Regions from separate parts of the Pseudomonas sp. DY-1 genome, predicted to be linked through region 2. Evidence: riboswitches for the same ligand, from Rfam matches in the RefSeq annotation. Region 2 holds a riboswitch; the other holds the start of a gene.

Region 1 (14,748 bases), 1.2 Mb from region 2:
CGCGGCAGTACCGCCGGCCAGGGCTTCCAGTTCCGCCAACAGGCGAGGACCTTCCATTTGCCCGGCATCGCGCAGCAATTGCTGGGCGGTATCCCAAAGTGCATCACTGCGCGGTGTGTTCGGAGCCTTGGGCGCAGCCGGAGCCTGGACCGCGACCTCGGGCGTCAGGCGACTGGCCAGTTGGTCCCAGTCCTCAGCGTCCATTTCAATCGTCAGATCTACCGGCCAATCACCGATCTGTCCGCGAATTCGCAGCATGTCCAACTCCTCCAGAAACGAATGCGCAATGCTCCCATGGTGTTGGCGGGCTGCCTACATTTGTTATAACGTAACGCAAATTTTCGTCCCGCCCCGGAGATCCTTCATGCGCAGCCTGCTGCTTGCCCTGCCCTTCGCCCTGTTGCCTTTGGCCGTCGTCCAGGGCCACGAGCACGACCATGATCACGAACACGGCAGCCTCGGCGCCCACGAACACGGTGTGGCGCAGCTGAATGCTGTGCTGGACGGCAAGACCCTGGAACTGGAACTGGAAAGCCCGGCCATGAACCTGGTGGGCTTCGAGCATGAAGCGAAGAGCGATGCCGACAAGGCCAAGGTGGCTGCCGCCCGTGCAGAACTGGAAAAACCCCTGACACTCTTCGCCCTCCCCGCAACGGCAGGCTGCAAGGTCAAATCCCAGGAACTGGAAAGTCCACTCTTCGGCGCTGACGAGCACCATGACGAACATGCCGAAGGCCATGACCACGAACACAGTGAAGTTCACGCCCATTACCAGTTCGAATGCGCAAAGCCCGACGAATTGAAGGCCCTGGATCTGGCCGGGCTGTTCAAGCGCTTTCCCGCCACCCTGAAAATTCAGGTACAACTGATCGGCCCCAACGGCCAGCAAGGCGCGGAACTCAGCGCCAGCAACGCCAGCCTGAGCTTCTAACCCTTCGCAGAAACAGCCGGGGCAACCCGGCTGGATTCCCATGAGCCAGACACTGATCGAACTCCATGGGCTGGGCTTTGCCTGGCCCGGCCACCCGGAATTGCTGGACATCCCCGAATTCCATCTGAAACGCGGTGAGAGTCTCTTCCTCAAAGGTCCCAGCGGCAGCGGCAAGACCACCTTACTGGGTCTGCTCGGCGGCGTGCAGAAGCCCGGCCGTGGCAGCATTCGCCTGCTCGGTCAGGATCTGGCCTCGCTCTCCGCCAGCGCTCGCGATCACTTCCGCGTGGATCACACCGGTTACATCTTTCAGCAATTCAACCTGCTGCCCTTCCTGTCAGTGCGGGAAAACGTCGAATTGCCCTGCCGCTTCTCACGCTTGCGTTCCGAACGAGCCCGCCAGCGACACGGAAGCGTCGATGCGGCGGCAGCAACCCTGCTGCGCCATCTCGGCCTGAAGGAAGAACTGCTGCAACGCCGTGCCGACGCGCTGTCAATCGGCCAGCAACAACGGGTAGCGGCCGCTCGCGCGCTGATCGGCCAGCCGGAATTGGTGATCGCCGACGAGCCGACCTCGGCCCTGGACGCCGACGCCCGCGAGGCCTTCCTGCAGCTGCTGTTCGCCGAATGCCGTGAAGCCGGCTCCAGCCTGCTGTTCGTCAGTCACGACCAGAGCCTGGCTGCACTGTTCGACCGTAGCCTGTCGCTGGCGGATCTGAACCATGCCGCGCGCATCGAGGAGGATTGAGATGTATCTGCTGCGCCTGGCCCTGGCCAGCCTCGCCAACCGCCGATTCACCGCGCTGCTGACGGTCTTCGCCATCGCCCTCTCGGTCTGTCTGTTGCTGGCGGTCGAGCGCGTGCGCACGGAGGCACGCGCCAGTTTCGCCAGCACCATCAGCGGCACCGACCTGATCGTCGGTGCCCGATCCGGTTCGGTGAACCTGCTGCTCTATTCCGTCTTCCGTATCGGCAATGCTACCAACAACATCCGCTGGGAAAGCTTCGAAGCCATCAGCCAGGACAAACGGGTGAAGTGGGCCATCCCCATTTCCCTCGGTGATTCGCATCGCGGATTCCGCGTGATGGGCACCAGCGCTGCCTACTTCGATCACTATCGCTACGGCCGCGGACAGCCCTTGCAACTGGCCGAGGGCAAGCCCTTCGCCGACATGTTCGAGGTGGTATTGGGCGCCGAAGTGGCCGAAGCCCTGCACTACAAGCTAGGTGACAAACTGGTGCTGGCCCACGGCGTCAGCACCGTCAGCCTGGTGCAGCATGATGACAAGCCCTTTACCGTGATTGGTATCCTCGCTCGCACCGGCACTCCTGTTGACCGCACGTTGCACATTTCCCTGGCCGGCATGGAGGCACTGCACGTCGACTGGCAGAACGGTGTACCCGCACGCGGCGCGGGCAAGGTCAGCGCTGATCAGGCGCGCGCCATGGACCTGCAACCGAAGGCCATAACCGCCTTCCTCCTTGGTCTCAACAGCAAGATTGCCACCTTCGCGTTGCAACGGCAGATCAATGAGTACCGGGGCGAACCGTTGCTGGCGATTCTTCCGGGCGTCGCCCTGCAGGAGCTCTGGAGCCTGATGGGGACGGCGGAGAAGGCGCTTTTCGTAGTCTCGCTGTTCGTCGTGCTGACCGGGCTGATCGGCATGCTCACGGCCATCCTCACCAGCCTCAACGAGCGTCGCCGGGAAATGGCCATTCTCCGTTCGGTAGGCGCGCGGCCCTGGCACATCGCTAGCCTGCTGGTGCTGGAAGCCTTCGCCCTGGCCATGGCGGGTGCGGTGCTGGGGGTGGGCCTGCTCTATCTGGGCATAGCGCTCAGCCAAGGCTACGTCCAGGCCACCTACGGCCTCTTCCTGCCTCTCGCCTTGCCCAGCCCCTATGAGTGGACGCTGCTCGGCGCTATTCTGGCCGCTGCCCTACTGATGGGTGTAGTGCCAGCCTGGCGTGCCTATCGGCAGTCGCTGGCCGACGGTCTATCCATTCGCCTGTGAGACTTTCATGACGCGCATCCTGCTGGCCCTGTTGTTGACGCTTTCTTCCCCGCTCTGGGCCAGCGAGGCACGCGAACTCACCTGGGCCGAAATGATTCCGGAAGGCGCGCCGCCACCTGCACCTCCGGCGCCCATCCACGATCTTTCGCAGCTCTCGGATGCACTCCAGGCGGAGGCCGGTCCGGCAGCCTCGCAACAGTCACCGGCAGCTCCGGTGGTCCAGGCGCTGGACGGCCAGGAAGTGAAATTGCCGGGTTACATCGTGCCGCTGGATGTCACGGAAGAAGGCCGCGTTACGGAGTTCCTCCTGGTGCCCTACTTCGGTGCCTGCATCCATGTTCCTCCGCCGCCGTCGAACCAGATCGTCCATGTGAAGAGCGAGCTCGGCGTATTGATGGATGCCCTCTACCAACCCTTCTGGATCGAGGGTCCGCTGCAGGTGAAAGCCAGCAGCAGCGACCTGGCCGAGGCGGGTTACCAGATGGACGCGAGCAAGATCTATCCCTACGAGTCCCCCAGCAACTGACGTTCCAAACACGAAGGCTTGGCGTGACCGGGCCTTTGACGTCCAACCTGAGAGACATTGCTCTGGATCAAGATACGAAGCGTCCTAATTAAAGAAACTGGCTCCAGCCCAACACTTGTAGAATTCATTGGAGCCTTTAATGCGCAAGCTGCTACTCACCGCCTCCCTGCTCGCCCTTGCCGTCGCATCGCCCCTGGCCCTGGCCCACAAGGCCGGCGATGTGATCATCCGTGCCGGCGCCGCCACCGTCGACCCGAACGAAGACAGCTCCAATCTGTCGCTCGCCGGCACCAAGGTAGGCGGTACAAAAGCCACCCTGGACAGCGATACCCAGTTGGGCCTGACCGGCACTTACATGCTCACCGACCACGTAGGCCTCGAACTGTTGGCCGCCACTCCTTTTCAGCATGAAGTCGGCGTGAAAGGTCTTGGCGGTGCTCTGGACGGCAAACTGGCTGATATCAAGCACCTGCCGCCGACCCTGAGCCTCCAGTACTACCCGCTGGATCCCAACTCGGCGTTCCAACCCTATGTCGGGGCTGGCCTCAACTACACCTTGTTCTTCGACGAAAGCCTGACTAGCCAGCGCAAGAGCCAGGGCTTCAGCAACCTGGACCTGGACAACTCCTGGGGTCTGGCTGCGCAGGTGGGCATGGACTACATGCTGACCGACAACATCCTGCTCAACGCTGCAGTCTGGTACATCGATATCGACACTCAAGCCAGCACCGATCTGGCCGGTGTGGGCAAGGTCAAGGTCGATGTGGACGTGGACCCGTGGGTCTACATGGTTGGTGTCGGCTACAAGTTCTGAGCGGGAAAATCCTGGGGGACGGACACTACCGCTATAGGCGCCTTCGGGCGCCTTTTTTATACCCGTGGTTTAGTTCGGTCACACGAACCTCCCCACGGGCACCGCATAGAGCAGTCGCTCAGCGCCCCAGCAGGCGCGCAACGCCCTCGCGCAACGGAGTCGAGACCGGAAAGTCATAGCGCAGCAGCAGGCGGGCATTGTTCGCCCGCGAGTGACGGATATCCCCGGCGCGCGCATCGGCATGAGTCACTGGCGGCAGATCACCCAGCACTTCGCCGATAGCGGCGAGCAACTCGTTGAGGCTGGTCGCCCGATTCAGGCCCACGTTCACCGGTCCGACCTCCAGCCACTCTGCTTCCAGCGCCTGCACCAGCACTTGCACCAGGTCGCCGACATAGACGAAGTCGCGAGTCTGCTCGCCATCTCCGAACACGGTGATCGGCAATCCAGCCAGAGCGCGCTCGGTGAAGATACTGATCACACCCGAATAAGGCGACGATGGGTCCTGGCGCGGGCCGAAGATATTGAAGAAGCGAAACACCCCAGGCTCCAGCCCATGCTGCCGGCGGTAGAAGTCCAGGTAATGCTCGCTCGCCAGCTTGTCAGCCGCATAAGGTGTCAGCGGCGACTTCGGCGTGTCTTCGTCGATGGCCGTGCCTTCGCCGTTCTGGCCGTAGACAGCCGCGCTGGAGGCGAAGATCACCCGTTTCACGCCACTCGCACGCATGGCTTCGCAGACGTTCAGGGTGCCGATCAGATTGCTCTGGTGCGTTGCCACCGGATCATCCACCGAGGCCTGGACCGAAGCGACCGCCGCCAGATGCGCGACCGCCTTGCAGCCCGACATTGCCTTCGCCACCAGCGCGGCGTCGGCAACGTCGCCTTCGATCAGTTCCAGTCGCGGGTTGTCCAGCGCCAGATTGGCCCGTTTGCCGGTGGACAGATTGTCCAGCACGCGCACGGCGTGCCCCCTGGCGAGCAGCGCATCTGCCAGGTGCGAGCCGATGAAGCCAGCGCCGCCGGTAATGAGGATGGGGGATTCAGACATGGCGATAGTAGCGGTCCAGCAGGTTTGGCAGGGCAGCACGCCAGGCGCGCGGCTTGATGCCGAAGGTATGGAGGATTTTCTTGCAGGCCAGCACTGCGTTCTGCGGCTCGTCCCCTGCATCGGGGCGAGCGGCGTGGGCCTGCGGCGTGATGTCCTGCACCTTCAGCGGATGCAGGCTGCGAGCCTCACTGAGCAGCGCCTGGCCCAGCGCCAGCGGAGTGGTGGCCTCGTGCCCCCCATAGTGATAGGTCCCCCAGAGCGGCGCCTGGCAGTCCAGTTGCTTGATCACTGCAAGCAGCACACGGGCTGCATCATCCACAGGGGTCGGATTGCCGCGACGGTCGTCGGCCAGGCAAATTTCGTCGGCCTGCTCCGCACGACTGAGGAAACGGCCCAATGAACCATCGCGGCTGTCGTCCAGCAACCAGCCAAAACGCAGCAGCACGTGCTTGGGGCAGGCGGCACGGACACTCTGCTCCATCCGCCAGATGGCCTTACCGCGTTCACTGAGCGGCACGGTCTCGTCCTTTTCGCTGTAAGCGGTCGCGCGCGAACCGTCGAACACCCGATAGCTGGAAGGCTGCAGCAGAATGATTCCGTGATGCTGGGAGAGTTCGGCAAGGCGCTCCACGCCGCGCTCCTGGGCGGCCAGGCGCACGTCGCTGACTTCGTCGGCCTGGAACCAATCGAAGTAGTAGGCGAGGTTGATCACGGCGTCGGGCCGGGTGTCATCGAGCAGCTGGGTCAGGCTGGCGGCATCCCAACCCTGTTCGGGCGGACGCGGAGCGAGAAAACCTATGTCTTCCTCGGCTCCCAGGCGAATCAGCGCCTGTCCGAGTGAATTGCCGCCACCCAACAGCATCAAGCGCATTCGCATAGAGAAAGAGGTCGCTTAAAGCCGGTTATAGGGAGTGGGCGGGCATATTCCCCGCCGCATAAGAGCCGCATTCTGCGGGTTTCACTGGCGTACGTCACTAGCCGCGTGGCGGTTGCGCCTTGCCTGGGCGGTAGAGATGAGCGTGGTCGGCCCGATACAGGGAAGAGTCGGCGAAGCCTTCGGCGGCCAACACCTCGCCCACCAGGATCAATGCGGTGCGACGGAAATCCCGTGCCGCCACCTTGGGCACTATGTCACCCAGGGTACCGGTGACCTGCTCCTGATCCGGCCAGCTGGCGCGATGGATCACCGCGATCGGGCAGGCGACGCCGTAGTGCGGCAGCAATTCTTCGACAATCTTCGCCAACTGGCTCACCCCGAGGTGAATGGCCATGGTGGCGCGATGCCGGGCCAGGTCTGCCAGCGCTTCACCCTCCGGCATCCGCGTCTTGCTGGCGTAGCGGGTGAGAATCAGCGTCTGGGACACCTCCGGCAAGGTCAGCTCGCACCCCAGCAGCGCTGCGCAAGCAGCGGTGGCTGTCACGCCCGGCACCACCTCAAAGGGAATGCCACGCTCGCGCAGATGACGAATCTGCTCGCCAATGGCCCCATACAACGATGGATCACCGGAATGCACCCGCGCCACATCCCGGCCCTGGGCATGGGCTTGCGCCAGCAGGGCGACAATTTCATCCAGATGCAGTTCGGCGGTGTTCACCACCAGATCCGCGCTGTGGCCTGCCAGCACCGCTTCGGGCACCAGCGACCCTGCGTAGAGAATTACCGGACAGGAGCGGATCAGCCGCTGTCCCTTGACCGTGATGAGCTCCGGATCGCCGGGGCCGGCGCCGATGAAGTAGACCGTCATGGCCGTCCGGCCTCCTGATGGATACAGGCCAACGCACAGGTAGCGCTGGCGCTGCGGCGTTTGTCGATGAGCAGGGTGACGCGGCGGCCAAAGAGGATTTCAGCCTGGGCCAGCGCCGCGGCTTCGGCCACTCCGGGGCTGCCGACGGCGTCTCGAACCCGCTCTGATGGCTGGTTCAGCCGACCTTCAAAGGCGGCAAGAACATCCATCGGCAGGCCATGCAGCGGCAGCCCCAGTCGCTCGGCCAGGGCGACCAGCCCCGGCTCTGCGGATTTTGCCTCGCTGGTAGCCAGGGCGACCACCTGATCGAGAGAGACACTGGCCTCGGCAAGGCACTGCATCAGCAGGCCCTGCAACTCACCCGGCGGACAGCCGCGCCGGCAGCCCAGTCCGGCGACCAGTTTCAAGCGGAGGGCGATGCGTGACGCTGGTACAGCCACGCGGCAGCCCAGCCGAGCACCGCCCAGAATGCGGCATTGGTGATCAGCGACGCAGCGATGAACTCCTGCTCCAGCGCTTCAGGTGCCAGGCTGGCATGCACTTCGGGCTGCGGCGCACCGACAACATGCGGGATCACGAGAAACACGATACCTGCCACGCGCAACGCCCAGTGACGGCCAAAGGCGATCAGGGCGAGGCCAGCGGCAGTGGAGGCAGCGGTACCAATCCACCAGGCCTGACGGTGGGCCAGATCGGCAGCGGCGGTACCCGGCAATTCCGGCGGCAGGCCGAGGGACGGTGCGAGCGCAAAGGTGGCGAACCCGCCAAGCCCCCAGAGCAGGCCATGCCAGGCACGACTCGGCCCGCGCAGACTGAACAATCCGGCAAGGATCAGGGCGAAGCCCACAGCCACCACCAGGTTGCTGCCACCGGTCGACAGGGTCCGTTGCCAGCCATCTTCCGGGGCCCAGGCCTCGTCGCTGTGCTCGTGGGTGTGAGCGACAGCCGCGCCGCCGTGCTCATGGTCGTGCGCCTGCTCCACCTGGGTGGCGGGTTCGGCGTTTTCATAGGTTTCCGCCTGGAGAATCAGCGGAGTGACCCACAGGCTCTGTAGCAGGGTCAGCACCAGGGCGGCGATCAGGCCGGCGAAACCGGCCGTCTGGGCAATGCGCTTGATCATCCGTGAATCACTCAATGGCAGGGGAAGGCGGCACTGTGGCGGGTGTCGTGAGCGGCGTTGTGCACAGCTTCGATATGCGAGAAGCCGGCGAAATACACCAGGGACAGGCCGACCAGACTGGCGCCGATGGCCAGTACAAGACGTTGGGTCAGGGTCGAGGAGGAAGCGGCGGAATGAGACAGGGTACGGCTGGACATGGAGGTTCCCTCTGCGTTGCTAACGATACCGGCAGAGGAACGCGCGCGAGGGAAGCGGGCGCAGGCGCACCCAGGTTTCCGGCTTGCGCCCGCCCACCGCGGGTTGCCAAAACGTGATCAGGCCGGTCTCCGGGCTCACGACGCCTGCCAGGGGCAGGATGGGCATGCCTTCCCATGCCTTGTCGGCACAGTGGCGTACTTAACCCTACGGTCGCTTACCGTTGCGGGGGCAGCGTCGGACTAGTCCGAAAATGGACGCACCGACTTCCCGTTTCACCTCGCGTACGGCGACGCAAGGCACCTGAAAAAACCGTGCTAGGACATCACGAGTCCGACCAAGCGTCAACTGCCGCAATTGACCGCTGCTCGGGCGCTGCGTAGCCTTCGCCCTTTCGAGGTTCTCCGGCCGAGGCGCCGGAGCTAAGAGGGAACGTGGTCAAGGCCACGGCTGCCCCCGCAACTGTGAACGTCCCAAGGCCCTTCGAAACGCCACTGCGCAAGCGGGAAGGCGAAGGTGCCGCCCAGCAGCTTTCAACAGCCCGCTGGCGCAGGGTCGTAAGCCAGGAGACCTGCCTCGACGAAATTTCAGACAACCGGGCGGGGTGATCCGGTGGCGAATCCGTTGCGCGGGACGAGTCCCGCTGCGTTCGTCATGCCCGCCGACCGACCACGTAGAGGCGCGCATGAAAACCCTGGCCAAGCTCCCCGTCACCATCGTTACCGGCTTCCTCGGCGCTGGTAAGACCACCCTCCTGCGCCACATGCTGGACAACGCGGAAGGTCGCCGAATCGCGGTGATCGTCAATGAGTTCGGCGAGCTGGGCATCGACGGCGAAATCCTCAAGCAGTGCTCCATCGGCTGCACCGAGGAAGAGGCCGCAGGCCGCGTCTTCGAACTGGCCAACGGCTGCCTCTGCTGCACCGTGCAGGAAGAGTTCTTCCCGGTGATGCGCGAACTGGTGGCACGCCGTGGCGACCTCGACCAGATCCTCATCGAAACCTCCGGCCTGGCGCTGCCCAAGCCGTTGGTCCAGGCCTTCCAGTGGCCGGAAATCCGCAACGCCTGCACCGTCGACGCAGTAATCACCGTGGTCGACAGCCCGGCCGTGGCCGCCGGCACTTTCGCCGCGCACCCCGAGCAGGTAGACGAACAACGCAAGCAGGACCCCAACCTCGACCACGAATCTCCCTTGCATGAGCTGTTCGAAGACCAGCTCGCCAGCGCCGACCTGGTGGTGCTGAACAAGGCCGACCTGCTCGACGCTGAGGCCTTGGCCGCCGTGCGTGCTGAAGTGGCCGAGGAGCTGCCGCCGGCGGTGAAGATCGTCGAAGCCAACTCCGGCAAGCTGCCCCTCGATGTTCTGCTGGGGCTGAACGCCGAGGCTGAGTTGCACATCGACAGCCGCCCCACCCACCACGACCACGAAGGTCATGAAGACCACGACCATGACGAGTTCGACTCCTTCCACGTCGACCTCCCGGAAGTCGAGGAAACGGCTCTGATCGCCGCCCTCGGCCAACTGGTGGAGCGCCATTCCGTCCTGCGTATCAAGGGCTTCGCCGCCATCCCCGGCAAACCGATGCGCCTGCTGGTCCAGGGCGTTGGCAAACGCTTCGACAAGCACTTCGACCGCAAATGGCTGACCGACGAAACCCGTGGCACGCGCCTGGTGGTGATCGGACAGGAGCTGGATCAGGCGGTGATCGCCAACGAGCTACGCACGGCGCTCGCGTGAAGCACGTCCTGCCCCCTCTCCCACTGGGAGAGGGCTGGGGTGAGGGAAGCCCCCAGCGCTCGGAGACAGCCCTCACCCCCGCCCCCTCTCCCAGAGAGAGAGGGGAGTAAATGCACCTCCTGCGCACCCAACCCGGCGGCTTCGTCCCTGACGATGGCATCGCCCACCTGGCCCAGACGCCCGCCGAACTGGTGATCCTCTGCAGCGGCGACTCGCACCTGGCGCTTTTGGCCGAAGCCACCCGCGAATTGCCCGACGACTACCCGAGCCTGCGCCTGGCCAACCCCATGCAGCTGCAGAACCACGCCTCGGTGGACCTCTATGTCGACGAGGTGCTGCAGCACGCCAAGGTCATCCTCATCTCGGTGCATGGCGGCGTGGGTTACTGGCGCTACGGCATCGAGCAACTCGTGGCGCTGGCCGAACGCGGTGCCAAGCTGATACTGGTGCCCGGCGATGACCGTCCCGATCCGGAGCTGGCCAGCCTGTGCACGGTCCCGTCGAAAGATGCCGAACGCCTCTGGCAGTACCTGCGCCAGGGCGGCCTGGACAACGCCCGGCAGTTGTTCAATTGCCTGGCCGACAATTGGCTGGGGCGCGACTACCCCTGGACCGAGCCACAGGTTCTTCCACGCGTCGCCCTCTACCACCCGCGCGTTCGCCCGGCGCAACTGGCGGATTGGCAGGCCGAATGGCAACCAGACCAGCCCGTGGCCGCCCTGCTTTTCTATCGCACCCACTTGCAGGCCGCGAATACCGCCTTCATCGACGCCTTCTGTGAGCGCCTGGCTGCCCGTGGCCTGAATCCCCTTCCCATCGCTGTCGCCAGCCTCAAGGAAACCGAGTGCCTGGAGGCTGTGGAAAACTGGCTGGACGCCGCAGCTGCCGGGCTGATCATCAACACCACGGGGTTCGCCCAATCCAACCCGGACGCCCCCAGCCTGCGTCCCTTCCGCCGAGACATCCCGGTGCTGCAGGCCATCTGCTCGCTGGACAACGAACCCCTCTGGCGGGAAAACCCGCAAGGCCTCGGCCCGCGCGACCTGGCCATGCACATCGCCCTGCCGGAGCTGGACGGCCGCATCATCACCCGGCCCATCAGTTTCAAGGGCATGGCCTGGCGCAGCGAGCGCAGCCAGAGCGACGTGGTCTGCTACCTGCCGCACACCGAGCGCATGGACTTCGTAGCCGAGCTGGGAAGACGCTGGTGCGCGCTTTCGCGCAAGGTCAATGCCGACAAGCGTGTGGCGCTGATCCTCGCCAACTACCCCACCCGCGATGGCCGTATTGGCAACGGTGTGGGTCTGGATACGCCCGCTGCCGCGCTTAACATCCTTCGTGCGCTGGAGTCCGAAGGCTATCCGCTGGCTGGGCTGCCGGAGAGCGGTACTGCGCTTATCCACAGCCTGCTCGGCGGCGTCAGCAACGACCTGGACAGCCTCGATGCGCGCCCCTGCGCCCAGAGCCTGGCCCTCTCCGACTACCTCGACTGCTTCGCACGGCTACCCGAAGCCAATCAACGCGCAGTCATTGAACGCTGGGGCGAGCCGCAGCAGGACCCGATGTTCCGCAGCGGCCGCATGATGATCGCCGGCCTGCGCTTCGGCCTCGCCTTCGTCGGTATCCAGCCGGCGCGCGGTTACCAACTCGACCCCGCGGCCATTTACCACGACGCCGACCTGGTACCGCCTCACGGTTATCTCGCCTTCTACTTCTGGTTGCGCGAAGTATTCACCGCCGATGCGCTGATCCACGTCGGCAAGCATGGAAACCTGGAATGGCTGCCGGGCAAGGGAGTCGGCCTGTCCGCCGAGTGCTGGCCTGACGCGGTGATGGGGCCGCTGCCGAACATCTACCCGTTCATCGTCAACGATCCGGGCGAAGGTGCCCAGGCCAAGCGCCGCGCCCAGGCGGTGATCATCGATCACCTGGTGCCGCCCCTGACCCGCGCCGAAAACTACGGTCCCCTGCGCGACCTGGAACGTCTGGCCGACGAGTACTACGACGCCTCGCTGCTGGACCCGCGCCGGGCCGTGCAGCTGCGTGGGGAGATTCTCGAACTGGTGAAGGCCACCGCCCTGGACCGCGAGCTGAACCTGATCATCAACGACGACCCGGAAAGCTGGTTGCCGCAACTGGACGCCTACCTCTGCGACCTCAAGGAATCGCAGATTCGCGACGGCCTCCACGTCTTCGGCGAATCCCCGACCGGGCGCCTGCGCAACGACACGCTGCTGTCCCTGGTGCGCATTCCGCGCGGTGACGGCAGGGGCACCAACGCCAGCCTGCTTCGCGCCCTCGCCAACGACCTGCAACTGGGCCACGACCCGCTCGACCTCAACTGGGCGGAACCCTGGGAAGGCCCGCGCCCAGCGGTGCTGGACGCCGTCAGCGATGAGCCCTGGCGCAGCAATGGCGATACGCGCGAACGCTTGGAACTGCTGGCGCTGCGGTTGATCGAGACCACGGACTTCGGCTCCATCGGCGCCACCAGCGATGCGGTTATCTACAACCTGCACGCTGAGATCGCCCCCACCCTGGATGCCTGCGGGAGTGCCGAGATCGGCGGTGTGCTTTCCGCCCTGGCAGGTCGTTTTGTCCCGCCCGGCCCAAGTGGCGCGCCCAGTCGCGGACGCCTCGACGTGCTGCCCACGGGACGCAATTTCTTCACGGTGGACGTGCGCAATCTGCCCACGCCCACTGCCTGGCGCCTGGGCTTCCAGTCCGCCAACCTGCTGCTGGAACGCCACCTGCAGGACCACGGCGATCACCTACGCCAGCTTGGCATTTCCGTCTGGGGAACCGCGACCATGCGCACCGGGGGGGATGACATCGCCCAGGCGCTGGCGTTGATGGGTGTGCGTCCGGTATGGCAGTCCGGCAGCCAGCGGGTGGAAGACTTCGAAATCCTGCCGCTGTCCCTGCTCGACCGCCCACGGGTGGATGTGACGCTGCGGGTGTCGGGCTTCTTCCGTGATGCCTTCGCCAACCTCATCCGCCTGTTCGACGCTGCCGTGCAGGCGGTGGCCGGACTCGACGAACCCGAAGAGATGAACCCCCTCGCCGCCCGAGTCAAACAGGAAAGCGAGCGCCTCGCTTCCGAAGGCATCAGCGCCGAGAGCGCACGCCTGCAGGCCGGCTGGCGTGTATTCGGCGCCCAGCCCGGCGCCTACGGTGCCGGCGTGCAGGGCGCCATAGAAGAACGCCAGTGGCAGGACCGCGCCGAACTGGCCGAGGTCTACCTCAATTGGGGTGGTTACGCCTACGGCGCCCAGGATGCCGGCACTCCGGCGCGGGAACGCTTCGCCCAGCGGCTGCAAGGGTTGCAGGCCGTGCTGCAGAACCAGGACAACCGCGAGCACGACATCCTCGACTCCAACGACTACTACCAGTTCCAGGGCGGCATGCTTGCCGCCGCCGAAACCCTGCGTGGCGACAAGGTCGCCAGCTACCACGGCGACCACAGCCAGCCAGATCTGCCGCGCATCCGCTCGCTCAAGGAAGAACTGGCGCGCGTGGTCCGCTCCCGCGCGGCCAATCCAAAGTGGATCGCAGGCATGAAACGCCACGGCTACAAGGGCGCCTTCGAACTGGCGGCGACCGTGGATTACCTCTTCGCCTTCGACGCCACCAGCGAACTGGTGGACGACCATCAGTACCAACTGCTGGCCGACGCCTACCTGCTGGACGAGGAGACCCGCGAGTTCATTCGCCAGCACAACCCTGAAGCCCTGCGCGACATCGCCGAACGCCTGGTGGAAGCGCAGCAGCGAGGATTGTGGGAACAGCCTGGGGAGTACCGCGAGGTAATCGAGAATCTGCTGCTGGATATCGAGGAGCAGTGATTAGCGCAGGGCCGAGGTCCTGTGGGAGCGGATTCAATCGCGAATGAATTCGCTCCCACAGCGAATGCCATCACCCGCGCAACCGCGCCGCCGCCTCTCGCAGGATCGCTTCCGTCCCCGCCCAGCCCAGGCAGCCATCGGTGATCGAAACCCCATAGCGCAAATCGCAGGACAGCGACTGCGCGCCATCGAACAGGTGGCTCTCGATCATCACCCCACGCAGGGCGTCCTGGCCGGCCAGGCGTTGGCTGATCACATCTTCCAGAACCGCCGGCTGACGCAGTGGGTCCTTGCCACTGTTGGCATGGCTGCAGTCGACCAGGATACGCGGGGCGATACCGAGTTTCTCAAGCCCGTCGCGCGCCGCTTGCACACTGGCCGCATCATGATTCGGTCCACGGTTGCCGCCACGCAGCACCAGGTGGGTATCCGCGTTGCCGGCGGTCTGCACCAGCGCCGGACGGCCCTGGACGTCAATACCGAAATGCTGGTGAGCATGGGCGGCCGAGCGCATGGCGTCGGTGGCGACGCCGAGGCTGCCATCGGTTCCGTTCTTGAAGCCCACGGGCAGGTCCAGGCCGCTGACCATCTCGCGGTGGATCTGCGACTCACTGGTGCGCGCGCCAATGGCGGCCCAGCTCAGCAGGTCGTCCAGATAGCCAGCGACCAGCGGCTGCAGCAGCTCAGTCGCGATCGGCAGGCCCAGCTCGGCTACATCCAGCATCAGCCGGCGACTCAACGCCAGGCCCTCGGCCATGTCGCCACTGCCGTCCA
Region 2 (14,748 bases):
AGCACCAACGAAGAAGTGGCCGAATACACCCGCGCCTTCCCCGATCGCTTCGTCGGGGTTGCAGCGGTGGACATGAGCAAGCCCATGGCCGCCCTGCGCGAGTTGGACCGCGCCGTGAATGAGCTGGGTTTCAAGGCGCTGCGGGTAGTGCCATGGCTGTGGAAACTGCCGCCCAACCACCGGCTCTACTACCCGCTCTATGCGAAGTGCATCGAGCTGGACATCCCCTTCTGCACTCAGGTGGGCCACACCGGCCCGCTGATGCCCTCGGAAACCGGCCGGCCCGTGCCGTACCTGGACGAGGTGGCGCTGGACTTCCCCGAGCTGCGCATCGTCGCTGGGCATATCGGCCATCCCTGGACCGAGGAAATGATTGGCGTCGCCTGGAAGCACGACAACATCTATATCGATACTTCTGCCTACCTGCCGCGCTACTACCCGCAGGCGTTGATCCAGTACATGAAGACTTACGGCCAGGACAAGGTGCTATTCGGCAGCAACTTTCCGCAGTTGTCGCTCTCGCGTTGCATGGAGCAGGTAGAGGAGATGGGGCTGTCGGAGGATGTGAAAGGAAAATTCCTTCACGGCAACGCACGAAGAGTGTTCAAGCTCTAGAGTGATGGGCCATTGGGCAGCGAGCCGATAACAACAATAAGAGGGGCGAAGGATGAGCGAAGCATTGCCGTTGCAACGTTTCACCCACTGGGTGGCGACCACGCCAGACCGCGTCTGGCTGCGCCAGCCGGTGGCGCGGACCTGGCATCCCATCACCTGGCGCGAGGCCGACGACCGCGCCCGGCGCCTGGCCAGCGCACTGCGGGCCCTGGGCTGCGAGCCGGGCGACCGGGTGGCAATACTTGCGAAGAACTGCGCGGAATGGATCCTGAGCGACATGGCGATCATGCTCGCCGGACTGGTCAGCGTGCCGCTCTACCCGCTGCAATCGGCCGAGAGCATCGAGTACGTGCTACGCCATTCCGCATGCAAGGTGATCATCCTCGGCAAGCTGGATGATGCCGAGCGCCTGGAATCCGGCATTCCCGACAGCGTGGCACGCATCGCCATGCCCTATCCGACGCTGCGCGCCGAACATGCCTGGGGCGATTTGCTGTCGCGTTACGAACCCATGAGTAAAACCCATGAGCAGCGCCCGGACGAACTGCTCAGCATCCTCTATACCTCCGGCACCACCGGCCAGCCCAAGGGCGTGATGCAGACGGCGCGGGCGTTCGCCTTCGCCTCCAGCCGCTCGGTAGGGGAAATGGGGCTGGGGCCGGACGACCGGTTCTTTTCCTACCTGCCGCTGTCTCATGCCGCCGAACGCTTCCTGGTGCAAACCAACAGCCTCTATTGCGGCGGTGAAATCGCTTTCGTCGAATCCCTGGAAACCTTCGCTGAAGACCTGCGTCAGGTGCGACCAACCCAGTTCTTCTCGGTTCCACGCTTGTGGACGCGCTTCCAGCAGGGCGTACTGGAGCGGCTACCCCAGGGGCGACTCGACCGCTTGCTGGCCATTCCGCTGCTGGGGGCTCTGGTGGCGTGGAAGATCCGCCGCGGTCTGGGGCTGGACCGCGCGCGAGTGCTGGTGAGCGGTGCGGCGCCCATTCCGGTGGCGTTGCTGGAGTGGTATCGGCGCATCGGCCTGACTATCTGCGAGGGCTACGGCATGACCGAGAATTTCGCCTACGGCAACTTCAATCGGCCGGGGCAGGTGCGCTTCGGCACGGTGGGCCGGGTGATGCCGGACAACGACCTGCGCATCGCCGATGACGGAGAAATCCTCTACCGCAGCCCATCGCTGATGAGCGGCTACTACCTGGAGCCGGAGAAGAGCGCAGAAACCCTGCGCGATGGCTGGCTGCATACCGGCGACAAGGGGCATGTCGACGACGACGGCTACCTGCGCATTACCGGTCGGGTGAAGGACATCTTCAAGACCAGCAAGGGCAAGTACGTGGCGCCGGCCCCCATCGAGGGCGAAATCGCCAAGAATCTCTGGGTCGAGCAGGTGTGTCTGATGGGCAGCGGCCTGGACCAGCCGCTGGCGTTGATCGAGCTGAGCCCGGCCGCCCGCGAGCAGGCCCGCGCCCAGGTGGAGGCGGACCTGCTGACCACCCTCGAACAACTCAATGACCGGCTGCTGCCCCATGAGCGCGTCAGCCATCTGCTGCTGGTGCGTGAGCCCTGGACGGTGGATAACGGCTGCATGACCCCGACCATGAAGATTCGCCGCAACGTGCTGGAGGCCCGTTACGCCCCGGCGGTCGACCGTCTCGATGCACACCAGGCGTTGCACTGGGAATGACCGCCAGAACATACGCATCAGGAGTTGCCATGAAAGGCCCTTTGTCTTCGCTGAAAATCCTCGACTTCTCCACCCTGCTGCCGGGGCCCTTCGCCTCGTTGCTGCTGGCTGACATGGGCGCCGATGTGCTCCGGGTGGAGTCGCCTACGCGTACAGACCTGGTGCGTGTGCTGCCGCCCCACGACGGCGGCCAGTCCACCAGCCACGCCTATCTGAACCGCAACAAGCGCAGCATTGCCCTGGACTTGAAACGGCCGGAGGCGGTGGAGCTGGTCAGACAACTGGTGCAGGAATACGACATCGTCCTGGAACAGTTCCGTCCAGGCGTCATGGAACGGCTGGGGCTGGGTTATGAAGCGCTGAAGGCGATCAACCCGAAGCTGATCTATTTATCCATCACCGGCTATGGCCAGACCGGCCCCTATCGCGACCGTGCCGGACACGACATCAACTACCTGGCCCTGGCCGGTATCGCCAGCTACACCGGACGCCGCGACAGCGGACCGCTGCCGCTGGGCGTACAACTCGCGGATATTGGCGGCGGCTCCCTGCATGGGGTGATGGGCCTGCTCGCGGCTGTGATCCATCGCCAGGTGACAGGGGAGGGGCAGCACGTGGACGTCAGCATGACCGACTGCGCCTTCGCCCTGCACGGCATGGCGGGTGCCAGCTATCTCGGTGCGGGTGTTGAACCGGCCATGGAGAACCAGGCCCTGAATGGCGGCAGCTTCTACGACTACTACCGTACCCGTGATGGCCGCTGGTTCTCTGTAGGAAGCTTGGAGCCGCAGTTCATGCAGCAGTTCTGCGCCGCCCTTGGCCGTCCCGAGCTGGCAGCGAAGGGGCTGTCGCCCAGGCCCGAAGACCAGCAGGAGCTGAAACGGGCCATCGAGATCGAATTCGAAAAGCGCGACTTCGCCGAGTGGGTCGAGGTCTTCGCCGAGCTGGACGCCTGCGTGGAGCCGATGCTGCCGCTGTCCGAGGCGGTGGATCATCCACAGATCAAGGCCCGCGGCCTGGTGGTGGAGGTTCCGCGCGAAGGCTTGCCTGCGCAGAAGCAGATCGGCTGTCCGATCAGGTTCTCTGCCGGCCTGCCCGCGCCGCGCCATGCCGGCGGCCCGTTGGGCTCGCATACCGCTGAAGTGCTGGCCGCGCTGGGGCTCAGCGCCGAGCAGATCGAGGGGCTGAAGGCGGCGAAGGTGGTGGGTTGACGGGGCGAAGCAGGAACCTTGTGGGGGGCGAACTCATTCGCTGAGGACCGCATGGCGGTCCCCGGCCTCCGGTGGGCAGGCCTTCGGCCTGCATGGCGAATGAATTCGTCCCCACAGGTCCGCCACAGGTCCTAAACCTGGCTTTGTTCCCCGCTGAACACCAGAGTCACCTGGCAGCGCCGACAGTAGTAGCGGCGCCCGCGCGTCACCAGGGCGTGGCGCTGGGCGGAGAAAGGATGGCCGTCGGGGCAGGCGCAGCGGTACAGGTAGCGCGTCACCTTGCGCCGGTTCACCTCATAGGTGTGGCAGCGGTTTGGGGGGAGTTCGTAGACCCCGCGCATGATCAGCTGCCATTCCTCGCCATGGGGTTGGATTCGGGGGCCGAACAGTTGATGGGCTACCAGGTGCGCCACTTCGTGGGCGACGGTCTGGCGCAGGAAGTCTTCCTGGTTTTCGCGGTAGAGCTGCGGGTTGAAACGCAGCTTGTTTTCGTCCAGATGGGCGACGCCGGCCTTCTGCCCGCGTAGCTTGAAGCTCACTTCGGGGCGGGGAAACCGGCATTTGAAAAAGGCTTCGGCCTGCTGATAGCAGGCCTCGACGCGGGCAAGTAGCTGCTCGGGCATAGGGCACTCCGTTGGCGCGGAATTATGCCGCAAAGCGTTTGCTGCCCAAAGGTGGTGACGCCGAGCGGTCATTCCCGGCCAAAAGAAAAGGCCGCCCGCAGGCGGCCTTCTGGTCAACGAGGGTTTTCAGCTGGTGTACACCGGCCCCAGGCCGAAGCCCCAGAGGATCACGGCGGAGGCGATCATCGCCACGAGCACCACCAGGCCCACTGCCAGCACCGAGCTGGAGAACAGGAAGCCTTCGTCTTTCGGAATGTTCATGAAAGTCGGTATGCCCACGTACAGCAGGTAGACCGTGTAGCAGATGGCTAATGTGCCTACTGTTGCGCCGAACCAGAGGTGCGGGTAGAGCGCCGCGAGACCGCCGATGAACAGCGGGGTCGCGCAGTAAGCGGCAAAGACGATGCACTCGGTAACGCTAGGATTGGCGTCGTAGGTGCGCGCCATCCAGTGGATGAATCCGCCCATCACTGCCACGCCGGCGAGCATCGCCAGATAGGACATGATGGACATCTGCAACGCGCTGGCCTGGGTGAGCATCACGGGATCGCCCTTGCCCAGTACCCAGCCGACCTGGGTGGTGCCGATATAGGCAGAAATCACGGGAATTGCAGCAAGGATCAGGACGTGGGTGAGGTACATGTGGCTGACGCTTTCCTCTTCGCCACGGATCTCTTGCCACTCTTGATCGGGATGGGTGAAGAGCCCCCAAACGTGGTGGATCATGCTGAACACCTCCTCATTATTATGAGGTCGCCCCCCAGCGAAGCGCCGGGGGCGCGTAGCCAGCGCCACCCGGTGCCCGGCCGACCTATGCGACCTTATGTCGCAGTATAGGCAGGCGATTCGGCGACGCCTTAGAGCGAATCGAAGATTCAGCGTCAGCTGTAATAGCGTTGGAGTATTTCCATGGCCTTGTTGATCGATTGCAGGCGCGAGGTGCTGCCGCCGCGATCGGGGTGGTGCTGGCTCACCAACTGGCGGTAGCGCTGCTTGATCACCGCGAGGCTGAGAGGCTGGCTGCCGCTGTGCAGGCCAAACAGCTCCAGTGCCGCGAGCTTCTCTTCACTGCCCTGCATGCGGGTCCAGAAACTGGCCAGCAGGCGTTCCACATCTTCCTCTGTCGTGTGCCGCAGGTTACCCAAGTCCAGGTAATAGTCGCGCAGCGGGTCCAGCTCGCTGAGGGCCGAGGTGGCCCCAGCCTCATAGGGCAGCAGTTGCACGCACAGCGGACTGATGGCCAGCTGCGCAAGGCCGGTGCCGTTCAGCTGGTCGCGCAGGCGGTAGAGCGCGTTGAAGACCAGGAAGTGCGTACGGAACAGCACCAGCTTGTCGGTAAGTTCCAAGTGCGGGATGTGGGTGGAGTGGCGGGCCTTGAGGACCTGGATCAACTGGTACTCGCTCAGCCCCTCGGGGGCCCCGCGCAAGAGTTCGAGGAGCTGGTCGCTGAGGTCCAGGGCGGGATCGAGGTCACTGTTCATCCGCCGGAGCCTAGCACAGGGCGATGATGGGGCTGGGGTCGCGCTCGCTTTGTGCGTAAAATAGCCAGCTTTTCGCATTCCCCCCGGATTTCAGAGCACCATGGGCACCCTTTCGGTCAACCAGAACAAACTGCAGAAACGCATCCGCCGCCTGGCCGGCGAAGCCATCGCCGACTTCAACATGATCGAGGATGGCGACAAGGTCATGGTCTGCCTGTCCGGAGGCAAGGACAGCTACACCATGCTGGACGTGCTGCTGTACCTGCAGAAGGTCGCGCCGATCAAGTTCGAGATCGTGGCCGTGAACATGGACCAGAAGCAGCCCGGCTTCCCCGAGCATGTCCTGCCGGCCTACCTGAAATCCATCGGTGTGCAGTACCACATCATCGAAAAGGACACCTATTCGGTGGTGAAGGAGAAGATTCCGGAAGGCAAGACCACCTGCTCGCTCTGCTCGCGCCTGCGTCGTGGCACCCTCTATACCTTCGCCGACGAGATCGGTGCGACCAAGATGGCCCTGGGTCACCACCGCGACGATATCCTCGAGACCTTCTTCCTCAATATGTTCTATGGCGGCACCCTCAAGGCCATGCCGCCGAAGCTGCGTGCCGACGACGGCCGCAACGTGGTGATCCGTCCGCTGGCCTACTGCAATGAAGCCGATATCGAGGCCTACTCCATTCTCAAGGAGTTCCCGATCATCCCGTGCAACCTCTGCGGCTCCCAGGAGAATCTGCAGCGTCAGGTGGTCAAGGAAATGCTCCAGGAGTGGGAGCGTAAGTCGCCGGGGCGTACCGAGATCATGTTCCGTGCCCTGCAGAACGTAGTGCCTTCGCAGCTGGCTGACCGCAACCTGTTCGACTTCGCCAGCCTGCGCATCGACGAGACCGCGGCACCGCGTACGCTGGAAGTGATCAACATCTGATCGTGCCCTTGCAGGAGAAAGGTTGCTCGCGAAGGTTCGCCAGCAAGCAGGCTCCTACAGGGAATCGTTTCCGCATCGAAAGGACAACGCATGCGCGACTACCGCTGGCTCCACGAATACTGCCTGAACCGCTTCGGCTCGGCCGAAGCCCTGGAGGCACGCCTGCCGCAGCCGCTCGGTGACGCCGAATTGCGTGCGCTCAGCGATGACCGCTATCTGTCGCTGATTGCTCTTCGCGTCTTCCGTGCGGGCTTAAAGCACAGCCAGGTGGACGCCAAGTGGCCGGCCTTCGAGCTGGCCTTCTTTGGCTTCGATCCGCAAAAAGTGGTGCTGATGGGCGCCGAGCATCTGGAGCGTCTGATGCAGGACGCGCGACTGATCCGCCACCTCGGCAAGCTCAAGAGCGTGCCGCGCAATGCCCAGTTCGTGCTGGATGTGGCACGAGAGAAAGGCAGCTTCGGCGCCCTGATCGCCGACTGGCCGGTGACCGATATCGTTGGCCTGTGGAAGTACCTGGCCAAGCATGGCAACCAGTTGGGCGGGCTGTCGGCGCCGCGCTTCCTGCGTATGGTCGGCAAGGACACCTTCATTCCGACCGATGATATGGTCGCGGCCCTCAAGGCCCAGGACATCATCGATAAGGCGCCCACCAGCCAGAAAGACCTGGCCCAGGTCCAGGCAGCTTTCAACCAGTGGCATGCCGAAAGCGGTCGCCCGCTCTGCCAGCTTTCGTGGATGCTGGCCCACACCGTCAATCACTGAACCGTAACGGGCGCTCGGCGCCGGCCGGCAGAGGAGGGGAGCATGTCGGATATCCAGCACGTGGCATCAGCCATCAAGGCGGCCGAGCGAATCCTGGTGATCACCGGAGCCGGGCTGTCAGCTGATTCGGGGTTGCCCACTTATCGTGGATTGGGCGGGCTCTACAACGGCGTCACGGAGGAGGGGTTGCCTATAGAGGAAGCACTCTCCGGGCCGATGCTGCGGCGCAACCCGGCCCTCTGCTGGAAGTACCTCGCCCAGCTCGGCCGCGCCTGTCTGGGCGCCCGGCCGAACGCCGGTCATGAAGCGATTGCACAGTTGCAGCGGCTCAAGCCCGAATGCTGGGTATTGACCCAGAACATCGATGGCTACCACCGCCAGGCGGGCTCGCCGCCGGAGCGGCTGATCGAGATCCACGGCGAGCTGTCGCCGCTCTACTGCCAGTCCTGCGGGGCGGAAAGTTCTGACCTTGCCCGACATCTGGCAGGAGAAATGCCTCCCAAATGCCATGAATGTGGTGGTATTCTCCGCCCACCCGTGGTGCTGTTCGAAGAAATGCTCCCAGAGCAGGCCATCGACAGTCTCTACGCCGAGCTACGCAAGGGATTCGATGCGGTGATCTCGGTGGGAACCACGGCGAGCTTTCCTTACATCATCGAGCCCGTCATCCGCACCCGCCAAGCAGGCGGTTTCACCGTGGAAATCAATCCGGCGCTCACCGACCTGAGCCCCGTCGTCGATGTCCACCTCAGAGGAAAGGCCTTAGATGTTTTGCAAGGACTGCTGAGTCACATTTCGGGCGATTAAATTTGCAAATGGATTTGATAGAGGGCATAGTCGCGCCTTCATCAGAAATCATTCGACACGGTCGTGCCCATGCTGAAGCGCTTCGCACCCCTCGTGCCTCTTACCTTCGCTCTGTTTCTCGCCGCTTGCGCAGGCAATGTGCAGCAGCAACCGCAATCCCAGGCCCAGGCCCCCGTAGCCGACGGCGCACCCGATTCGCTGCTGGCGGATCGTGGGCCCACCGCCCTGGATCTTGCCAACCTCACCGACGACGAGCCCTACCAGATGCCGTCCCTGGCCGATGGCCTGCTTGAGCGCGGTTTCGAGCTGGTGGGTACTCCGTACCGCTTTGGCGGCCGTTCTATGAAGACCGGCTTCGATTGCAGCGGTTTCGTCGGTTACCTGTTCAAGGAAGAGGCTGGTATCCAGCTGCCGCGTTCCACTCGCGAAATGATCAACCTGGATGCTCCGGTGATCGCTCGTAGCGAGCTGAAGCCCGGCGACATCGTGTTCTTTAACAATCGTGGCCGTGGCCGCGTCAGTCACGCCGGCATTTATATCGGCGATGACCGCTTCATCCACTCCAGCAGCAGCCGCAGCGGTGGTGTCCGCGTCGACAGCCTCGACGACCGCTACTGGAAGGCCAGCTACATGGAAGCCAAGCGCGTCCTGGCCATGAATACCCCGACTCGCCACCCGCTGCATCGCTGATCCAGTCGGATTCGAGTCGAAACAGCCGAGGCGGCCCTTAGTGGCCGCCTCGGCTTTTTTCTGTCCGGGGTTTACCTGAATGCAAAAAAAATCGCTTTCCGAGTGTGGTCAGGGAACTTTTTCTGTTCGGGTGTGTAGCTTTCTCTTGCAATATCACTGTGAGATCAGCAAATTAGCGTGCATTCCTCAAGTCAGGACTGACTTGCCATGCTCGCACCGAACCGCCTCGCCATTCTTGCCCTGGCCTCGTTGCTCACCGCTTGTGCGAGCAAGGCGCCGCCGCCTTACTCTCCTCCTGTCATTGCCGCGCCCTCCCAGCAGTTCTCCCCTGCGGCTGAAGACGTGCTGTTCCGTGCCCTGGGCCTGGTGGGCACGCCCTATCGCTGGGGCGGCAACACCCCGGACAGCGGTTTCGACTGCAGTGGCCTGATCGGCTACGTCTACCGCGACGCCGCGGGCATCGCCCTGCCGCGCTCCACGCGCGAACTGATCTCCATGCGTACGCCCAGCATCAGCCTCAATGCATTGCAAAGCGGCGATCTGGTGTTCTTCGCCACCAATGGCGGCGGGCAGGTCAGCCATGCCGGCATCTACGTGGGTGAGGGGCGCTTCGTACACGCGCCGCGCACGGGCGGAACGGTGCGTCTGGACAGCCTGTCGAACAGCTATTGGCAACGCAGCTATCTCAGCGCCAAGCGCGTAATCTTCGATCCACGCCTGGCCCAATCCCACTGAGGTTGTCATGACCAACCGCACGCTGAACCTCGACGACGCCCTTTACGGCTACCTCCTCGATGTTTCGCTACGGGACACGCCGCTGTTGCAGCGGCTGCGCGCCGAAACCGCCGCCATGCCCATGGCGCGCTGGCAGATCGCGCCGGAGCAGGGCCAGTTCATGGCCTTGCTGGTCAAGCTCACCGGCGCTCGTCGCATTCTCGAAGTGGGCACTTTCACGGGTTACAGCGCCCTGTGCATGGCCGCGGAATTGCCCGTTGACGGCCGGATGATCTGTTGCGACCTGCCAGGTGACTACAACGCTATCGCTCGTCGCTATTGGCAGGAGGCGGGGCTGGCCGAACGCATCGAACTTCGCTTGGCGCCGGCACTGGATACCCTGGCGAGCCTGGAAGATGGCAGCCTCGACCTGATCTTCATCGACGCCGACAAGGCCAACTATCCGGCCTATCTGGACGAGGCCCTGCGCCTGGTGCGCCAGGGCGGGCTGATCCTCTTTGACAACGTACTCTGGAGTGGCCGCGTGCTGGAGTCCGAGCCGGACGACGTCGACACTCGTGCCATACAGGCCCTGAACCTGACCTTGAAGACGGATGAGCGTATCGACCTGTCGCTGCTGCCCGTGGGCGATGGCCTGACGCTCTGCCGCAAGCGCTGACGGGCATGCCCGAACCGATCCGCCTGCCGCCCCAGCCCGACGCCTGCGAGTTGTGTGGCCGGGCTGCCGCGCTCACCCGTCATCACCTGATCCCCAAGGCTCTGCACGACAAGCCCTACGTGCAAAAGCGCTACGCGAAGAACGAGCGCATCACCGCCACCCTCTGGGTGTGCAGGCCCTGCCACAACCAGATCCACAAGCTGTTCAGCGAGAAGGAGCTGGCCCTGAACTACAACAGCCGGGAGGCCCTGATGGGTGACGAGCGCCTGCGCACCTTCGTCGACTGGCTGGCCGCCAAACCCGCCGGCTTCAATCCGAGGCACTGAATGGCACGTGTCCGCTAGCATTTGACGCTACCCCGCGCACCCTCTAACCTTCGCCGCTGCCTCAGGTGCCCCTCGGCTATTGCTGAAGGGGTGAAACAGGGAAGCCGGTCCATTCCTTCGAAGAATCCGGCGCTGCCCCCGCAACGGTAGGCGAGTAGAACGCCGCAATCGGCCACTGTGCCCCAGGCATGGGAAGGCGCGGCACGGGAGTTTCGGCTCCACTCGCAAGCCCGGAGACCGGCCTGTCGCAAGCAGGGCATCGCGGAGTCGTCCGCATGCAGTTCCCTTTAGAGATGTCGCGCGGGTGGCACGACGGAGATCCATACCTTGATTCGCAAGCCTTTCATCAGGCCGGCGGCGCTTGCGCTGCTCGGCAGTTCCTCCATTTCTCCCTTGCTGGTTGCAGCGCCCCTGACGCTGGACGAGCAAGTGGTTACCGCGACCCGTAGCGAACGACCGGTGCGCGCCAGCCTGGCCGCCAGTACGGTGATCGACCGCGAAGAGATCGAGCGCAGCCAAGCGCGTTCGGTGCCTGAGCTGCTGCAAAAAGTCCCGGGCGTGACCCTCAGCAACAACGGTGGCCCTGGCAAGAACACCACATTGTTCATGCGCGGCACCGAATCCGACCACGTGCTGGTGATGATCGATGGTGTCAAGGTGGGCTCGGTCAGCGCCGGCCTCACCGCCTTCCAGGACCTGCCGGTTGAGCTGATTGAACGCATCGAAGTGGTTCGCGGCCCGCGCTCCAGCCTCTATGGCTCGGAAGCGATTGGCGGTGTCATCCAGATCTTCACCCGCAAGGGCGGCAAGGACGGGGCCAAGCCCTGGTTCTCCGCGGGCTATGGCACCCACGACAGCTATGAAGGCAGCGCCGGCGTTTCCGGTGGTGACGACAAGGGCTGGTACAACCTCGGCGTCAGCAGCCAGGACACCGACGGCATCAACTCGCGCCGGCAGGTCAGCGACTATTACGAGCCCGATGCCGACGGTTACCGCAATCTTTCCGGCAGCCTGCGTGCAGGCTATCGCTTCGAGAACGGCCTGGAACTCGATGGCACGCTGATGCGCGCCAAGGCCCACAACGACTACGACGATATCGACCAGTTCGGCTACTTCCACCCCCTGGGCGGGCACAACGCCAATGCAGACAACCGTCAGGAGCTGCTGGGCGGCCGCGCGCGTTTCAGTCCGGCGGAAATCTGGGATGTGACCCTGCAGGCCGGTCGCAGCGAAGACAAGACCACCAGCCGCACCGACGGTGTCTTCGATGCGCGCTTCGACTCCAAGCGCGACAGTGCCTCATGGCTCAACGACCTGACCCTGGCCGAAGGGCACGTACTGACCCTGGGCTACGACTGGCAGCGCGACCGGATCAGCAGTTCAACCGTATTCGACAAGGACTCGCGCCTGAACAAGGGCTGGTTTGCCCAGTACCTGGGAGAGCACGGACGCCAGGACTGGCAGCTCAGCCTGCGTCGTGATGACAACGAACAGTTTGGCACCCACGACACCGGCAATGCCGCCTGGGGCTATGCGATGACCGATGCGGTGCGCTTCAGCCTGAGCTATGGCACTGCCTTCAAGGCGCCCAGCTTCAACGAGCTTTACTACCCCGGATATGGCAATCCCGACCTGGACGCAGAAACTTCGGAAAGCTTCGAGGCCGGCCTTGCCGGGCAGCACGAGTGGGGCCACTGGTCGATCAATGCCTATCGCACTCATGTGGACGACCTGATCGCCTACGATTCCACCCTCGGTCTTTATGGTGGCCCTAACAACATCGGCAAGGCGCGCATCGACGGACTCGAACTGGTGCTGGGCAGTCAATGGCTGGGCTGGAGCTGGAACGCCAACGCCAGTTTCCTCGACACCGAGAACCGCAGCGCCGACACCAACGCCGGCAATGAACTGCCGCGTCGCGCCAGGGAAGTATTCAATCTCGATCTGGACCGGCGTATCGGTCAATTTGGCGTCGGGGCCACTGTGCATGCCGAGGGTCGCAGCTACAACGACCTGGCCAATCGCGAACGCGTCGCCGGCTATGCCACCGTCGACCTGCGCGGTGAGTACTGGCTGACCGAGGAGTGGCGCCTGCAGGCCAAGGTGACCAACCTGCTGGATGCCGACTACGAAACCGCGCTGGACTACAACCAGCCGGGGCAAGCTGTTTACTTCACCGTCCGCTATCAAGCCCTGTGACGAGGTACTCACGATGACCGAATCCGCAGACCGCGACGCCCGCCACAAGGCGCGCATGCAACGCAAGAAGGCCGTGGTCGACGAAAAGATCGCCCAGGCCCAGGACGAGTACGGCCTGCTGCTGGTGCACACCGGCAACGGCAAGGGCAAGAGCAGTTCGGCATTCGGCATGGTCGCCCGTGCCCTCGGCCACGGCCTCAAGGTGGGCGTGGTGCAATTCATCAAGGGCGGTATGTCCACCGGTGAAGAGAATTTCTTCCGTCGTTTCCCAGAAGAAGTCAGCTACCACGTGATGGGCGAGGGCTACACCTGGGATACCCAGGATCGCCAGCGTGATATCGAGAAGGCGCGCGCCGCCTGGACGGTCGCGCGCGGACTGATGGACGACCCGCAGATCGGCCTGGTGGTACTGGATGAGCTGAACATCGCCCTCAAGCATGGCTACCTGGAGCTGGACGACGTGTTGCGCGACATCGAGTCCCGCCCCGAACACCAGCATGTCGTCGCCACCGGCCGGGGCGCGCCCCAGGGCCTGATCGACGCCGCCGACACCGTTACCGAAATGACTCTGGTCAAGCACGCCTTCAAGTCCGGTGTGAAAGCCCAGAAGGGTGTGGAGTTCTGATGTCAGGCACTGCCGCTGTTTTTACCCCCTCTCTATTCAGGGAGAGGGAAGGGGAGAGGTTTTGCCATGTCTGACCTCACTCGGAGCTGCCCCGCACTTCTGATCGCCGCCCCGGCCTCCGGCCAGGGCAAGACCACCGTCACCGCAGCGCTCGCTCGCCTGCACGCCCGCGAGGGCAAGCGGGTGCGGGTGTTCAAGTGCGGGCCGGACTTTCTCGACCCGATGATCCTCGCCCGCGCGTCCGGCGCACCGGTCTACCAGTTGGACCTGTGGATGGTGGGCGAGGCGGAAAGTCGCCGCCTGCTTTGGGAAGCTGCCGGAGAGGCTGATCTGATCCTCATCGAGGGCGTGATGGGCCTGTTCGACGGCTCGCCGTCCGCCGCCGACCTGGCTCGCCATTTTGGTGTGCCGGTACTCGGCGTGATCAATGGTGCCGCCATGGCGCAGACCTTCGGTGCTCTGGCTGTGGGCCTGGCCACCTACCAGCCGGACCTGCCCTTTGCCGGTGTGCTCGGTAATCGCGTCGGCAGCCAGCGCCACAGCGACCTGATCCGCGACAGCCTGCCGGACTGGATTCGCTGGTATGGCTCGCTGCCGCGCAGCGCGGATGTGGAGCTGCCCAGTCGCCACCTGGGGCTGGTGCAGGCCGAGGAACTGGCCGACCTGGATGCACGCCTGGACGCCGCCGCCGACGCCCTGGCCGCCAGCGCAGAAGTGGCGCTACCGCCAGCGGTGAGTTTCGCCGCACCCGAACTGCAGTCGCTCGGCAAGGAACTGGCCGGCGTGCGTATCGGCATCGCGCGGGATACCTCCTTTGCTTTCCTCTACCAGGCCAACCTCGACCTACTGCAGCAGCTTGGCGCCGAACTGGTGTACTTCTCGCCACTGGCCGATGAGTGCCTGCCCGAGGTGGACAGCCTGTACCTGCCGGGCGGCTACCCCGAGCTGCATTTGCGCCAGCTGGAGGGTAACCGCGCCATGGCTGAGGCCATCCGCGCGCACCACGGCGCTGGCAAACCGATCCTCGCCGAATGCGGTGGCATGCTTTACCTGCTGGACGCCCTGACCGATGCAGGAGGTGAATGCGCCGAGCTGGTTGGCCTGCTGCCCGGCCGCGCCACCCTGCAGAAGCGCCTGGCGGCCCTGGCCCTTCAGGAAGCGCCACTGCCGGAAGGCAGCCTGCGCGGCCACACCTTCCACCATTCGTTGCTGGATTCGCCGCAGGAACCCTTGGTGCGCGCCCTGTGCCCGAACGACAAACCGGTGGCCGAGGCGGTGTTCCGCAGTGGCCGACTGACCGCCTCCTACATTCACTTCTACCTGCCGTCCAATCCACGGGCGGCCGTGGAGCTGTTCCGACCATGAGCGAGCATGCCTTCAGCCCTGACGAACGGGCAGCGG

What was found. A riboswitch is a leader RNA that binds a small molecule or an ion and turns the genes downstream of it on or off. The one in region 2 is predicted to bind cobalamin.
Region 1: another riboswitch for cobalamin. It lies ahead of cobW (cobalamin biosynthesis protein CobW); the one in region 2 lies ahead of btuB (TonB-dependent vitamin B12 receptor).

The regions. Positions count from the first base shown of each region.
Region 1 covers NZ_CP032616.1:3,507,171-3,521,918, forward strand. The annotation lists gene D6Z43_RS16590 (hypothetical protein) at 1-258, opposite strand, end outside; gene D6Z43_RS16595 (DUF2796 domain-containing protein) at 365-931, shown strand; gene D6Z43_RS16600 (ABC transporter ATP-binding protein) at 972-1,679, shown strand; gene D6Z43_RS16605 (ABC transporter permease) at 1,681-2,943, shown strand; gene D6Z43_RS16610 (DUF3299 domain-containing protein) at 2,951-3,469, shown strand; gene D6Z43_RS16615 (OmpW family protein) at 3,609-4,283, shown strand; gene D6Z43_RS16620 (NAD-dependent epimerase/dehydratase family protein) at 4,402-5,331, opposite strand; gene D6Z43_RS16625 (sugar nucleotide-binding protein) at 5,324-6,208, opposite strand; gene cobM (precorrin-4 C(11)-methyltransferase) at 6,306-7,076, opposite strand; gene D6Z43_RS16635 (cobalamin biosynthesis protein) at 7,073-7,483, opposite strand; gene D6Z43_RS16640 (CbtA family protein) at 7,480-8,196, opposite strand; gene D6Z43_RS16645 (CbtB-domain containing protein) at 8,208-8,393, opposite strand; cobalamin riboswitch at 8,496-8,713, opposite strand; cobalamin riboswitch at 8,772-8,985, shown strand; gene cobW (cobalamin biosynthesis protein CobW) at 9,077-10,129, shown strand; gene cobN (cobaltochelatase subunit CobN) at 10,240-13,974, shown strand; gene D6Z43_RS16660 (3-deoxy-7-phosphoheptulonate synthase) at 14,045-14,748, opposite strand, start outside.
Region 2 covers NZ_CP032616.1:2,292,729-2,307,476, reverse strand. The annotation lists gene D6Z43_RS10980 (amidohydrolase family protein) at 1-615, shown strand, start outside; gene D6Z43_RS10975 (AMP-binding protein) at 668-2,305, shown strand; gene D6Z43_RS10970 (CaiB/BaiF CoA-transferase family protein) at 2,335-3,516, shown strand; gene D6Z43_RS10965 (SprT family zinc-dependent metalloprotease) at 3,648-4,139, opposite strand; gene D6Z43_RS10960 (Yip1 family protein) at 4,266-4,865, opposite strand; gene D6Z43_RS10955 (DNA-J related domain-containing protein) at 5,021-5,620, opposite strand; gene ttcA (tRNA 2-thiocytidine(32) synthetase TtcA) at 5,721-6,545, shown strand; gene D6Z43_RS10945 (DNA-3-methyladenine glycosylase I) at 6,636-7,307, shown strand; gene D6Z43_RS10940 (NAD-dependent deacylase) at 7,350-8,114, shown strand; gene D6Z43_RS10935 (C40 family peptidase) at 8,184-8,804, shown strand; gene D6Z43_RS10930 (C40 family peptidase) at 9,012-9,539, shown strand; gene D6Z43_RS10925 (O-methyltransferase) at 9,547-10,197, shown strand; gene D6Z43_RS10920 (hypothetical protein) at 10,203-10,523, shown strand; cobalamin riboswitch at 10,570-10,784, shown strand; gene btuB (TonB-dependent vitamin B12 receptor) at 10,851-12,722, shown strand; gene cobO (cob(I)yrinic acid a,c-diamide adenosyltransferase) at 12,736-13,347, shown strand; gene D6Z43_RS10905 (cobyrinate a,c-diamide synthase) at 13,414-14,712, shown strand; gene bluB (5,6-dimethylbenzimidazole synthase) at 14,709-14,748, shown strand, end outside.